Regions from separate parts of the Sulfitobacter sp. 1A13679 genome, predicted to be linked through region 1. Evidence: riboswitches for the same ligand, from Rfam matches in the RefSeq annotation. Region 1 holds a riboswitch; each other region holds the start of a gene.

What was found. Region 1 has a riboswitch for thiamine pyrophosphate ahead of thiC (phosphomethylpyrimidine synthase ThiC). Riboswitches for the same ligand answer to the same signal wherever they lie in the genome.
Region 2: linked by a shared signal. The riboswitch ahead of thiB (thiamine ABC transporter substrate binding subunit) and the one ahead of thiC (phosphomethylpyrimidine synthase ThiC) in region 1 are both predicted to bind thiamine pyrophosphate.
Region 3: linked by a shared signal. The riboswitch ahead of thiD (bifunctional hydroxymethylpyrimidine kinase/phosphomethylpyrimidine kinase) and the one ahead of thiC (phosphomethylpyrimidine synthase ThiC) in region 1 are both predicted to bind thiamine pyrophosphate.

The regions. Positions count from the first base shown of each region.
Region 1 covers NZ_JBIFFO010000032.1:1,144-5,942, reverse strand. The annotation lists gene ACGYLA_RS18380 (sensor histidine kinase KdpD) at 1-384, shown strand, start outside; partial or broken gene ACGYLA_RS18375 (ATP-binding protein) at 456-656, shown strand; gene thiC (phosphomethylpyrimidine synthase ThiC) at 1,030-2,829, opposite strand; TPP riboswitch at 2,923-3,044, opposite strand; gene ACGYLA_RS18365 (Fe(3+) ABC transporter substrate-binding protein) at 3,632-4,648, opposite strand.
Region 2 covers NZ_JBIFFO010000003.1:180,074-184,872, reverse strand. The annotation lists gene ACGYLA_RS04055 (thiamine/thiamine pyrophosphate ABC transporter permease ThiP) at 1-1,098, opposite strand, end outside; gene thiB (thiamine ABC transporter substrate binding subunit) at 1,074-2,051, opposite strand; TPP riboswitch at 2,086-2,187, opposite strand; gene aroC (chorismate synthase) at 2,280-3,389, shown strand; gene ACGYLA_RS04040 (DMT family transporter) at 3,400-4,338, shown strand; gene cobO (cob(I)yrinic acid a,c-diamide adenosyltransferase) at 4,409-4,799, shown strand, end outside.
Region 3 covers NZ_JBIFFO010000015.1:100,237-105,035, reverse strand. The annotation lists gene ACGYLA_RS13140 (error-prone DNA polymerase) at 1-1,186, shown strand, start outside; TPP riboswitch at 1,298-1,394, shown strand; gene thiD (bifunctional hydroxymethylpyrimidine kinase/phosphomethylpyrimidine kinase) at 1,462-2,265, shown strand; gene ACGYLA_RS13130 (FAD-dependent oxidoreductase) at 2,258-3,238, shown strand; gene thiS (sulfur carrier protein ThiS) at 3,228-3,425, shown strand; gene ACGYLA_RS13120 (thiazole synthase) at 3,429-4,190, shown strand; gene ACGYLA_RS13115 (thiamine phosphate synthase) at 4,187-4,783, shown strand; gene ACGYLA_RS13110 (ThiF family adenylyltransferase) at 4,780-4,799, shown strand, end outside.

The sequences.
Region 1 (4,799 bases):
GTGAACACACCGGACGAGGAGATGAAAGCTCTGACGGACAGCGCCCGCGTCAGTCAGATTCTGGCCAATCTGATTTCAAACGCTACAAAGTTTACGTCTTCAGGCGATGTCGTGGAAATAAACCTGAAAAAAATTGACCAGAAGGTGCGGATAGAGGTCACCGACCATGGCATAGGAATACCGATAGACCGACAAAATGCGATCTTTACCCCCTTTCACCAGGTCAATCCGGGCACCACGGGCACCACTCAGAGCAGCGGCCTGGGTTTGAGCATCACAAAGCAGTTGATTGATTTGCTGGGCGGAAAGATCGAGTTCAAGTCGGTTGAAGGAAAGGGCTCAACCTTTTGGATTGAGTTCGATCTCCTACCCGAAAACTCCTAAACCCAAGCAAAAGCATGATCTGAAGGCGTCACTTCGCCTTACCTCGCGCCTCCCGGTGAGCGTGGGAAGCTGCGGTTCGCTTGTGCCGCCTCGGCTTCCTGGTCCTCGACTGATTCGGCTATATCCTCTTCGCACAGACCGGCGGCCAGCTGCTGTACTACCTCGTCAGTCGTCTTTACGAGCGCACGTCCATCATCGTGACGAACCTCGACTTCGCTGAGTGGCCATCGGTCTTCGGAGACGCCAAGATGACGAAAGCGCTACTCGATCGCCATAAAGCCCCAATCTCTGCATCGAAACGGCCTACGCCCAGATCAATGGACCAGTAACCTCGGGCCCGTTAACGTGACAACACCCTGGCAATTCGTGTAAGTTTTCCCCGATCGCGCGGCGGGGCGAGCACACGAGTTCCGCGCCGCGTGACAAGCGTAATCTGTGACCGTGAATCCGCCGCCCTTGTCCCAAGCTTGATAACCTGCTGTTCAACCGCTGCGCTTTCGCACCAAGGCGCCAACATACCGCCCGCAAAGCGCGCAAGGCTGCGCGACCCCCGATTGTCGCCGAGCTCAAAAACCGCACGTCTGCTCCATGTCGCGCCAGCTCAATGGCAGAGACCAGCCCGGCAAGACTGCCCCGCGGTTATTATCACTCGTCAGACACATCAACCGGCATGTATAGGTTGCCGCCGTTGCGGAACTTTTGAGCCATTGCCTCCATCCCATCTTTGTGCGCTTCGGCCCGGATGTCATGGCTGATCCGCATGGAGCAGAATTTCGGCCCGCACATCGAACAGAAATGTGCCACCTTATGCGCCTCTTTCGGCAGCGTTTGATCATGAAAGTCACGCGCGGTTTCCGGGTCCAGCGAAAGGTTGAATTGATCCTCCCAACGGAACTCAAACCGGGCGCGGGACAAGGCATCGTCGCGCCGTTGTGCACCGGGCAGCCCTTTGGCCAAATCGGCAGCGTGAGCGGCGATTTTGTAGGTGACAACGCCAATTTTGACATCGTCACGGTCTGGCAGGCCAAGATGCTCTTTTGGGGTCACGTAACACAGCATTGCACATCCGAACCAACCAATCATCGCAGCGCCGATACCAGAGGTGATATGATCATACCCCGGCGCAATATCGGTCGTTAGTGGTCCAAGTGTGTAGAACGGCGCCTCGTGGCAGCACTCAAGCTGCTTGTCCATGTTTTCCTTGATCTTGTGCATGGCCACGTGGCCCGGCCCTTCAATCATCACCTGACAATCCTTGGCCCAAGCGACCTTCGTCAACTCGCCCAATGTTTCGAGCTCAGCAAATTGCGCTTCGTCATTGGCGTCTGCAACCGACCCCGGGCGCAGGCCATCGCCAAGACTGAACGATACATCATAGGCGCGGCAGATATCGCAAATCTCGTCGAAATTCTCGTACAGAAAGCTTTCCTTGTGGTGATGCAGGCACCATTTTGCCATGATAGCCCCCCCGCGCGACACAATCCCCGTCACTCGGTTCACCGTCATTGGCACCATATGCAAACGCACGCCCGCATGAATGGTGAAGTAATCCACCCCCTGTTCGGCCTGTTCAATCAATGTGTCGCGGAAGACCTCCCATGTGAGATCCTCGGCAATTCCGTTAACCTTTTCCAGCGCTTGATAAATTGGCACGGTCCCAATGGGCACAGGGCTGTTCCGGATAATCCATTCGCGCGTGTTATGGATGTTGCGACCGGTCGAAAGGTCCATGACCGTATCGGCCCCCCAGCGGATTGCCCAGACAAGCTTGTCCACTTCTTCTTCCATCGAAGATGTGACGGCAGACGTGCCCATATTGGCATTGATCTTCACTAGAAAATTGCGACCGATAATCATCGGTTCAATCTCTGGGTGGTTGATATTGGCGGGAATAATCGCCCGGCCGGCGGCGATTTCACCTCGCACAAACTCGGGCGTTACATAGTCTGGAATGTTTGCGCCAAAGTCATTGCCATCGCGCGGCGCAGATACCGCTTCACGCAACTGGTTTTCGCGAATGGCCACAAACTCCATTTCGGGCGTGACAATACCTGCCCGGGCATAGGCCAGTTGCGTTACCGCCTTGCCCTCTTTTGCACGATAGGGTTGCTGTTGCACCGGAAATTCAGGTGTCAAGCGATCACCCTGCACAAAGCCATTATCAGCGTCCTGCGTGTTCCGCCCCTGATAGGATTCGACGTCGCCGCGTCTGATGATCCAGTTTCGGCGCAAAACGGGCAAGCCATGTCTGATGTCGGTCAGATGGTTTGAATCGGTATATGGACCAGAACTGTCATAGACTGGCAGCGGCGGTTCACCTGCGGTCGGGTGAACCGAAATCTCGCGCAGGGGCACACGAATTTCGGGATATAGACTGCCTTTCACATAGATTTTGCGCGATGCAGGCAATTCACCTGTTGTGACTTTAGGATTCGGAATATTCATGGCGTGCTCCTCAAGTTGATAACTCAAAAAGACACAGACGATTTTTGGCTTGGAAACGGGCGCATGCCCCTGTCTGGCCACGCACCCAGTTCGGGAGGGGCGACCAATGCTTCCTACGCCAGTATCAACTGGGTCAGGTTCAAAGGGTCGCGACACTACAGCCTTGCTGTCAGTCGCCTCTCAGTCCCTCAGTTGGGACTCCCCTGCGTAAGATGTACGTATCTAATAGATTTCAGAAGAGCAAGGGCAGCCGATAAGGTACCGTCAGTGGCGAAGCCATTGCTGAAGGCATTTGATTGGCCGATATCCGCTCCGATCTTTGGTACTTTTACGGATGGTTGGCGTCGTGGGGCGCCTCTGACGGGCGGCCGAAGTGTGTTGTCACGTTAACTCGCCGAGTTTGCAAGCTCTCGCTTTCGGAAAGGCAAATGGCTGTTCTCTGCGCGGTTATTCAGCCCCTTGATCAACGTTCGGCATGCCACCTTGAAATGTCGGCGAGTTAACGTGACAATAGTTCCGGGATCTGGTGGATCGAATTGACGATGAATGAGGTGTCCTTAGATTTTGTAGATACTTACTTGGCAATTTGGGAACCGAGTAGAAGCGCGGATTCAGCCGCACAATCGGTTTAGGACGAGTTCAAGCGGAACTATGTAGCGCAGGTTTTTCATCCTAGCGACGGTCAGCTAGATGGCCGAGCGGCTCGGGTCGCGCCCTTTACGGTACCGGGATCGGCGATGATCGAAGCTAAAATAAAAGGCGGGCTCGAAAGCCCGCCTTCTGCGTTACTTGATGTGAAGTCTTATTCCCAGCCAACCGTGTCAAAGATTTTCTGCGCGGTGCCGATGTTCTCGGCCACGTCCGACAGGTTCACCTCGTCGGCTTTGAACTCACCCAACTGCTTTACGCTATCAGCCAGTTCAACGCCTTCCACCGTCGGGAACTCATCGTTACCGGCCGAGAAATAGACCTGCGCCTGATCAGAGGCGAGATACTCAAGGAACTTCACAGCATTCTCACGGTTCGGCGCGTTCTTGGCCACGCCGCCGCCGGAGAGGTTCATATGCGCGCCGTTGCCTTCTTGGTCCGGCCAGATCAGGCCGATCTTGTCGATATCGGCACTCACGCCGTCCACATCGGTGCGGATCGCGCGGGCGAAATAGTAGCTGTTGGATACCGCGATGTCGCATTCACCCGAGACGATGCCGCGCAGCTGGTCGGTGTCACCGCCCTGCGGTGCGCGCGCCATGTTGTCGACCACGCCCTGTGCCCATTCGGTCGCGGCTTCTTCACCCTCGTGCGTCACGATGGCAGCCAACAGAGTCTGGTTGTAGGTGTTGGTCGAGGACCGGATGCAGACCTGACCTTTGTAGGCAGGATCGGCGAGGTCCATGTAAGTCGCGGGTGGGGTGTCCAGCGTCTCTTTGTTAAAGAAGATGATCCGCGCGCGCTGCGACAGGCCGAACCACTGGTTGTCGTCGTCTTGCAGATTGCCGGGAATGCGCTCTTCAAGCGTGTCGCTCTCCACCGCTTGCAGCAGGCCCATGTCTTTGGCGCGCTTGAGGCGGCTGGTGTCGACGGTCAGCAGCAAGTCGGCGGGGGAGTTGGCACCCTCGGCTTCCATACGGGCCAGCAGTTCGTCGGCCTTGCCTTCGATGCGGTTAATGGTGATGCCAGTTGCTTCGGTAAAGTCGGAGTAAAGGCGCTCATCGGTGTCATAGTGACGGGCGGAGTAGAGGTTCAACTCGCCATCGGCCAGCGCGGGTAGTGCCAGCGACATCAGCGCGGCGGCGGCAGTCGATGTTTTGCAGAAGGTCATATCAGGGTCCTGTTCCAGTTTGGAGTAACTTGACTGAAACAGTAAGAAACAGATTTTAGACGCCCCTGCAACCAATTCCGATAAAATCGGTCAGAAGGTCCGGCACCATTTCCCGACGCAGACCATCAGCCATTGAGCGCACCGAGAGGCC
Region 2 (4,799 bases), on a different contig from region 1:
CGGAGAGGCCGCAAGCCCCATCAGGCCAATCGCCTCCACCCCGCCGCGCCGCCGGGTGGCGATCCAGCCTGCCATCGGCAGCGCCAGCAGGGCCAGCACCGCCACACTCAACCCCGCCACCAGAATGCTATTCCCGGTGGCCTGCCAGACCGAGGCAGGCAGTTCCGCGATCCCCGCCAGCCCGCGCAGCACCACGGCGCCCAGCGGCAGCAGCAAAAACAGCGCGGCGAGCGCGATCACCAACCCGTCCAACGCCCGCTGCACGCCCCCCCGCGCATCCCAGCGGCGCAGGGGGCGGTCCAACCCGCCGCCCAAGCTGATCGGCGGGATCAGCCAAAGCGCCGCCACCGCCGCTGCGCCAGCCAGAACAAGCTGCACCACGGACAGAAGCGCGGCACGCCCCAGATCAAAGTCAAACCGAAAGGCCTGATAGATCGCCAATTCAATCGTCGTCGCCCGCGGCCCACCGCCCAGCGTCAGCGCCACGGCGAAACTGGTCAGGCAAATCACGAAAATCAGCGCCGCCACGCCGGGCAGCACCTGCCGCAGCATCGGCCATTCCAGCGCCAGAAACAACGCACGCGGCGTCATCTGCAGCTGCCCAGCAAGCCGAAACCGCTCAGAAGGGATGCTCTGCCAGCCTTGCAGCAAAAGCCGCGTCGCCAGCGGCAGGTTAAAGAAGACATGCGCCAGAACCACGCCATGCAGCCCGTAGATCGACACCGGCGGCAGGCCCAGAGCCGCGCCAAATTGGTTCAGTACCCCCGACCGGCCAAAGACCGTCAGCAGCCCCAGCACCGCCACGATCACCGGCAGAATGAAGGGCGCGCCCAGCAGCGTGATCAGCGCGCCGCGCCCCCAAAACCGCCGCCGCGCCAGTGCCCGCGCCACCGGCACGGCCAGCAGCACCGAAAGCACCGCCGACCAAACCGCCTGTGTCGCGGTAAACCGCACCGCCGCCCAATCCGCCGGGCCAAGCCCTGCGCCCACATCCGCCGCCGCGAAGACGGCGACCAAAGCGGCAAGGATCAGCCCCGCCACCAGCGCGGCGGCGAAAAGCCCCGTTTTGCCGCTTAACGCGACAGCGCGGTCAGCCATTCGTCCAAAGCCTCCTCCCGGAGCGCGGGGACCTCGCCGTTCGGCACCAACAGCGCCTTGTCGGGCTGGATCATGCCCTCGAACCCTGCGGGCAGCCCGCCTTCGGGCGTGACCGCGGGATACATCCAGTTGGTCGTCGGCAGCACCGATTGCGCGGCATCAGAGACGAGGTATTGCAAGAACCGATCCGCCAGTTCCGGCTGATCCGACCCGGCAAGCTTCCCCGCCACTTCGATCTGCATGTAATGGCCCTCGTCGAACAGCGCCGCGGTCTTGCTGTCGTCCTCCTCCGCGATCAGGTGATAGGCCGGAGAGGTGGTGTAGCTCAGCACCATGTCAGCCTCGCCTTCGAGGAAGAGGCCGTAGGCTTCGGACCACCCTTTGGTCACGGTCACGACATTGTCGGCCAGCCCCGCCCAAACCTCCGGCGCGGCGTCTCCATAGGCCGCTTTGACCCACATCAGCAGCCCCAAGCCGGGCGTCGAAGAGCGCGGGTCTTGGATCACGATTTTCAGATCGCTTTCGGCCAGCGCTTTGAAATTACCCGGCGCGCCCAGATCGGTGCCGTGGACAAAGGCGAAGTAGCCCCAGTCATAGGGCACGAAGACCTCGTCTTCCCAAGTGATCGGCAGGTCATAGTCGGCCTGCAAACCGCTCGGCGCGAACAGATCGGTCTCTTTCGCGGCGGCGACGAGGCTGGTGTCCAGTCCCAGCACGATATCCGCGTCAGACCGCGCGCCTTCCAGCTTGAGCCGCGCCAGCAAGGCCGCACCGTCGCCCATGCCGACGAATTTCAGATCGCAGCCGCAGTCGGCCTCGAACCCCTCTTCGATGGCCGGGCCCGGCCCCCATTCGGTGACGAAACTGTCGTAGGTATAGACCGTCAATTCAGGCGTCTCGGCCCATGCGGCTGATGCGCCCATGACGCCCGCAGCAAGTGTAAGATACTTCATCGCATCCTCCTTTTGCGGCGAAAGGTAAAAGGTGGATGTCTGTCCTGACCTTCCCTCCGCCGGTGTTAACCGGTTCAGGTTCAACGGGTCCGCACAGCATGCACATCTCAGCCCAAAGGCCCCCCGAGGTAGCGTCAGGGGTAGATCGGACCTGCACAATTGGCAAGGCAAATCCCCTTGAGGCAGGGCGCTGCCCCGGCTAAGGGTTTGACAACAGGAGGTCCGCCCATGTCGATCAACAGCTTTGGCCATCTTTACCGGGTCACCACATGGGGCGAGAGCCACGGGCCCGCCCTTGGGGCGACCATCGACGGCTGCCCACCCGGCGTGCCGATTGACGAAGGCATGATCCAGCAGTGGCTCGACAAGCGCAAACCGGGCCAGAACAAATACACCACGCAGCGGCGTGAGGCGGATGAGGTCCGGATCCTGTCGGGCACCTTCGAAGGGGTCACCACCGGCACGCCCGTGCAGCTGATGATCGAGAACACCGATCAACGCTCCAAAGACTACGGCGACATCAAGGACAAGTTCCGCCCCGGCCACGCCGACATCACCTATTTCCAGAAATACGGCATCCGCGACTATCGCGGGGGTGGCCGTTCCTCGGCCCGGGAGACCGCCGCGCGGGTGGCGGCGGGCGGTCTGGCGCGTGAGGCGATCAAGGCGCTGGCGCCGGAGCTTCAGATCACCAGCTACATGGTGCAGATGGGGCCGCATAAGATCGACCGCGATGCCTTTGACTGGGACCAGATCGACCAAAACCCCTTTTGGGTGCCGGATGCCAAAGCAGCGGCGGACTGGGCCGACTACCTCGACGGGCTGCGCAAATCGGGCAGCAGCGTCGGCGCGATCATCGAGGTGACGGCGCGCGGCGTGCCCGCGGGCCTCGGCGCGCCGGTCTATGGTAAGCTCGACACCGATCTGGCCGCCGCGATGATGAGCATCAATGCCGTCAAAGGTGTGGAGATCGGCGAGGGCATGTCGGCGGCGATGCTGACGGGCGAATTGAACGCCGATGAGATCACCATGGGGCCCGATGGGCCGGAATATTCCTCGAACCATGCGGGCGGCATCTTGGGCGGGATCAGCACCGGGCAGGATGTGGTGCTGCGTTTCGCGGTGAAGCCGACCTCCAGCATCCTGACCACGCGGCGCACGATCACGAAACAGGGCGAAGAGACCGAGATCATCACCAAGGGCCGCCACGATCCCTGCGTCGGCATCCGCGCAGTGCCGGTGGGCGAGGCGATGATGGCCTGCGTGCTGCTGGATCACCTGCTGCTGCATCGCGGACAGATTGGCCAGAACCGCGGCATAATTGGCCCCGAGGCGTGAGGATCAAAGCATGAAAGTCGATGATTTCTCCGCCCGCCCCGCCCTTGGTGTCGGACTGAAAATCACGGCGATCCTGCTTTTCACCTGCATGTCCGCGATCATCAAATCGCTGGCCGATGAGGTTCCCGCCGGGGAGTCGGTCTTTTTCCGGTCTTTCTTTGCCATTCCAGTGATCCTGATCTGGCTGGCGCAGCGCGGCAAACTGAAAAGCGGGCTAAAGACGCAAAACCCGATGGGCCATGTCTGGCGCGGGCTCTTCGGCACCACGGCGATGGGGCTGACCTTTACCGGCCTCGGCCTGCTGCCCCTGCCCGAGGTCACGGCCATCGGCTTTGCCACACCGATTTTCACCGTCATCCTCGCTGCCGTGTTGCTGGGCGAGAAAATCCGGCTGATCCGCGTGAGTGCCGTGGCGATTGGGCTGGTGGGCGTAATGATCATCCTCTGGCCGCGCTTCACCAGCATCGGCACGATGGAGCAGACGGCCACCATCGGCGCGCTGCTGATCCTGATGGCGACCATGGTGCGCAGCCTTGTGCAGATCCACATTCGCCAGTTGGTGCAAAGCGAAGACACCGCAGCCATCGTGTTCTATTTCTCGGCCACCGCGTCGATTCTGGCGCTTTTCACCCTGCCCTTCGGCTGGGTCATGCCCGATCTGCAAACCTTTGGTCTTCTGGTTCTCGCCGGGTTGATCGGCGGGGTGGCGCAGATCCTGATCACCTCGGCTTACCGCTTCGGCTCGGCCTCAATGCTCGCACCCTATGATTACACCTCGATGCTTTTCGCCATTTTGCTGGGCTATGTCTTCTTTGCCGAACTGCCCACGATGATGATGCTGGCGGGCGCGGCGCTGGTGATCAGCGCAGGCGCGCTGGTGATCTGGCGTGAGCGGCAGTTGGGGATGGAGCGCGGCAAGGCGCGGTCTGTCACCGATCCCAAGGCGTGATCGAATGCGGGCTTTCGCCTGACCGGTCCTCTCCCTATGGTGCCCCGAAACCGGATAGAGGAGATGACCGATGAGCGACGCGGATCCGAAAGATCACAAGGAAAAGATGCAGCAGCGTCAGGCCGAACAGCGCGCCAAGGTGGCCGAGTTGCAAGACCCGGACAAGGGTCTGGTGCTGGTCCATACCGGCCCGGGCAAGGGCAAATCCTCTTCCGCCTTCGGCGTCGTGGTGCGCGCGCTTGGCTGGAAGCAGCGCGTCGGCGTGGTACAGTTCATCAAGGGCAAATGGAAAACCGGCGAACGATTGTTCTTTGAACGGCTGGATGAGGTGACATGGCACACGATGGGCGAAGGGTTCACTTGGGACACCCAAGACCGCAACCGCGACATCGCCGCCGCCGAGGCCGCATTCGGCAAGGCGCGCGAGATGATGGAGAGCGGCGACTATGACCTTGTGGTGA
Region 3 (4,799 bases), on a different contig from region 1:
CATGGCCACCTTCCGCTCGCGCGGGACGATCGAGAAGCTGCAGGACAAGATGGTGGGCCGCATGACCAAACGCGGCTACGATCCGGTCTTCGCGCAGCGCTGTTTCGACCAGATCAAGGGCTTCGGCGAATACGGCTTTCCCGAGAGCCATGCCGCAAGCTTCGCCAAGCTGGTCTATGTCTCAAGTTGGATGAAATGCCACTACCCGGCGGCCTTTGCCTGCGCGCTCTTGAACTCGCAGCCGATGGGCTTCTACGCGCCGGCGCAGATCGTGCGCGACGCCCGCGAGCATCAGGTCGAGGTGCGCGATGTCGACGTGAACCTCTCGGACTGGAACTGCACGCTGGAGCCTTGTGGGGACGGTTTCGCCCTGCGGCTGGGGCTGCGCATGGTAGACGGGCTGCAGGAAAAGGCCGGCGCGCGGATCATGGACCGGCGCGACGCGCCTTACGCGGATGTCGAAGATCTCAAGACCCGCGCAGGCCTCGATGCCAAGGCGATCCGCCAGCTTGCCGCCGCCGACACGATGCGCAGCATGGGGATCGACCGGCGCCAAGCGCTCTGGCAGGCCCAAGGGCTGCGCGACGCGCCCGCCTTGCCGATCTTCGACCATGTCGAAGCCTCGGCCCGCGGCCCGGAGCCGGAGGTGCATCTGCCGGTGATGCCGAAGGCCGAGCAGGTGGTCGCCGATTACCAGACGCTGCGCCTGTCGCTGAAGGCGCATCCGATGTCCTTCTACCGCGGGAGCCTCGCCGCGCAGGGGTTCTCCTCGGCCCGGGACCTTTCGCGCATGGGCCACGGGCGGCGGGTAAAGCTGGCGGGGCTGGTGCTGGTGCGCCAGAAACCCGGCAGCGCCAAGGGGGTCTGTTTCATCACGCTGGAGGATGAGTTTGGCGTCGCCAACCTCGTGATCTGGCCAAACATGTTCAAGCTCTACCGCCCCACGATCATGTCGTCGCGGCTTCTGGTCGTGGAGGGGCGCGTGCAGACCGACGGGCGGGTGATACACGTGGTGGCCGAGCGGCTTGAGAACCGCTCTGACCGGCTGGCGGCGCTGTCGGAGGCACCGATGCCCGGCATCACGACGCGCGGCGATCACCCGACCCATCCGCTGCCCGGTCAGGTGGCCATGCACGGCCACCCGCGCGATGCCAAGGTGATCCCCAAATCGCGGGATTTTCATTAACAAATCCTCATGCAATGCATGAGATACGCGCCGCAACTAAATGATATAAAACGCAAACCAATAAATAAACGATCCCCTGTTGACCCTATGAACGCCCCTCGCTAGCCTGCCGGAAATCCGTTGGGGTGCCGCAAGGCTGAGAGGTGAAAACCGACCCATCGAACCTGATCCGGGTCGTACCGGCGTAGGGAACGGAAGCAAGCATCAGCCCCATCTGGGCGCTCGTTTACCCCGTATCTCCATGCCCTCGACCCATCTAACGAATGGGGGGCCGAATGGCGTTTCAAGCACTGACGATTGCGGGCTCCGACAGCGGCGGCGGAGCGGGGATTCAGGCCGATCTCAAGACCTTTAGCGCGCTTGGCGTCTATGGGGCCAGCGTGCTCACCGCCGTAACCGCCCAGAACACCCGCGCCGTCACCGCGGTCGCCATGATCGCTCCTGCGATGATCCGCGCGCAGATGGCGGCGGTCTTTGACGATCTGGCCATCGGCGCGGTTAAGATCGGCATGTTGGGCGACCCGGCCACGATCTCCGCCGTGGCCGAGGGGTTGGCAGACTGCCCCGCGCCCGTTGTGCTCGACCCGGTGATGGTGGCGAAATCCGGCGATGCGCTGCTCTCTGCCGAAGCGGTGGAAACCCTGCGCGACCGGATGCTGCCCCGCGCCCATGTGCTGACACCGAACCTGCCCGAGGCCGCACGGCTGCTGGACACAGAAGAAGCCACCGACGAGGCCACCATGCTCGTGCAGGGCCGCGCGCTGCTGTCGCTCGGCCCCCGCGCGGTGCTGATGAAGGGCGGCCATGGCAAGGGCGAGACCTGCGTCGATCTGCTGATTTCCGAGGCCGACACCCTCCGCCTTTCCGCGCCCCGCCAGCAGACGGCGAACACCCACGGCACCGGCTGCACGCTCTCTGCCGCCATTGCCGCCGGTCTGGCGCGGGGCCAGCCGCTGCCGCAGGCGGTGGAGGCCGCCCATAGCTATCTGCAACGCGCCATTGCCGCGGCGGACGCCCTCAACATCGGCCATGGCCACGGGCCGGTCCATCATTTTCACGGCGTTTGGCCCCATGAGTGATGTCACCATCATCGGCGCGGGCGTGGCAGGGCTTTGGGCCGCGCGGGCCTGTCTGGCGCAGGGGCTGCGGGCCCGGCTCGTCGACCGCAAAGGCCCACCCGGGCCGCATGGCTGTTCGTGGTGGGCGGGCGGCATGCTCGCCCCCTTTTGCGAAGGCGCGCTGAGCGAGCCTGCTGTGGTGACCCATGGGCGGCGTGCCGCGGCGCTATGGGGGGAGATCACGGAAGTCACCCATCGGGGCACGCTGGTCCTCGCCCCCGAGCGGGACCGCGCGGAATTGCAGCGTTTCGCCGCCCGCACCGAAGGCCACAGCGACTGCGACGCCGAAGCCATCGCGGCCTGTGAGCCGGACCTCGCCGGGCGCCATCGCCGCGGGTTGTTCTTTGCCGAGGAAGCGCATCTGAACCCGCGCCAAGCGCTGCAAGACCTGACCCATGCGCTGGCCGCCGAGGGCGTGACGGTTGAGACCACGGCCCTCACCCCTTCGGAGGTCACAGGCCCGGTGATCGACTGCCGCGGCATGGTGGCCCGCGACGCTCTGCCCGGTTTGCGTGCCGTGCGCGGCGAGATGATCCTGCTGCGCGCCCCTGATGTCACCCTCACCCGCCCGATCCGCCTGCTGCACCCGCGCCACCCGCTTTACGTCGTGCCGCGCGGGCAAGGCATCTACATGCTGGGCGCGACCCAGATCGAAAGCGCCAGCCGCAGCGGCATGACCGCCCGCTCGGCGCTGGAACTGCTCTCAGCCGCCTATGCGCTCGACCCGCGCTTTGCCGAGGGCGAGATCATCGAGATGGGCGCCGACCTGCGCCCGGCTTTCGCCGACAACCTGCCCGGCATCGTACAGCGCGGGGCGGTGCTGCATCTGAACGGATTGTTCCGGCACGGCTTTCTCATGGCGCCCGCCTTGGCCGAACAGGCCGCGGGCTTTCTGGCAACAGCGACAACGGGGGATTTATTCCGTGAAGATTGAAGTGAACGGCGAGACGCGTGAGGTCGCGGCCTCCCAGCTTGACGCGGCATTGGCAGAGCTGGGCTGGGGCGAGGCAAAAGTCGCCACCGCCCTCAACGGCAGTTTCGTTCCCGCAGGCGCGCGGGGCGAGACCATGCTGAGCGACGGCGACCGGCTCGAAGTGCTCAGCGCCATGCAGGGGGGCTGAGTGATGCGCGATTTCTACGGCACCACCCTGCCCCTGCCGCTGATGCTGGGCACCGCGCGCTACCCCTCGCCCGCGGTGATGGAGGCCGCCTTTCGCCAAAGCGCCGCGCCGGTCGCCACGGTTTCGCTGCGCCGCGAACAAGGCGCGGGACAGGCGTTTTGGGACATGGTGCGCGGCTTGGGCGTGCATCTGCTGCCCAACACCGCCGGCTGCCATTCGGCGCGCGAGGCGATCACCACGGCGCAGATGGCGCGGGAGTATTTCGGCACCAATTGGATCAAGCTCGAGGTCATCGGCCATGCCGACACGCTGCAACCTGACCCCTTCGGGCTGGTCGAGGCTGCCGAGGCGCTCTGCGCCGATGGGTTCGAGGTCTTCCCCTATACCACCGAGGATCAGGTGCTGGCCGCGCGGCTGGTCGATGCGGGCTGCCGGGTGCTGATGCCATGGGGCGCGCCGATTGGCTCGGGGCTGGGGCTGAACAACCTGCACGGGCTGCGCAGCCTGCGGGCGGCCTTTCCCGATGTGGCGATGGTGATCGATGCAGGTCTCGGCCTGCCCAGCCATGCGGCACAGGCGTTGGAGATGGGGTTCGACGCGGTACTGCTGAACACCGCCGTGGCCGAGGCCGCAGACCCCGCCGCCATGGCCGAAGCCTTTGCACTGGCCTGCCGCGCGGGCGCGCTTGCCGCCGCCTCCGGCCCCATGGGCCAGCGCGACATGGCCGTGCCCTCCACCCCCGTGATCGGAAAGGCTTGGCTATGAGCTTGCCGCGTTTCTACCCCGTCTTCGATAGTGCCGCATGGGTCGCGCGGGCCGTGCCCCTGGGCGTGAAGCTGGTGCAACTGCGCGTCAAGGACGCGCCCGAAGAGGTGCTGCGGGCCGAGATCATCACCGCGCTCAACCTCTGCCGCCAGCACGGCGCACTGCTGGTGGTGAATGACCACTGGCAACTGGCGATTGAACTGGGGGCCGATTGGCTGCATCTGGGGCAAGAGGATTTGGACAGTGCCGACATCCCCGCGATCCGCGCCGCCGGGCTGAAACTGGGCCTGTCGACCCATGACCATGCCGAGCTTGACCGCGCGCTGGCCCTCGCCCCCGATTACATCGCCCTCGGCCCCGTCTATCCGACCATTCTGAAAAAGCTGAAATGGACCGAACAGGGCCTCGACCGTTTGACGGAATGGAAGGCGCGGATCGGGGATATCCCGCTTTGCGCCATTGGCGGCATGTCTGTCGCCCGCGCGCCGGGGGCCTTTGCCGCCGGGGCCGATACGGTGGCGGCGGTCACGGATATCACGCTGAACGCAGACCCCGAAGCGCGGATGCGCGAATGGCTCGAGGTGACGGCATGAGCCGCTATGTCCGCCA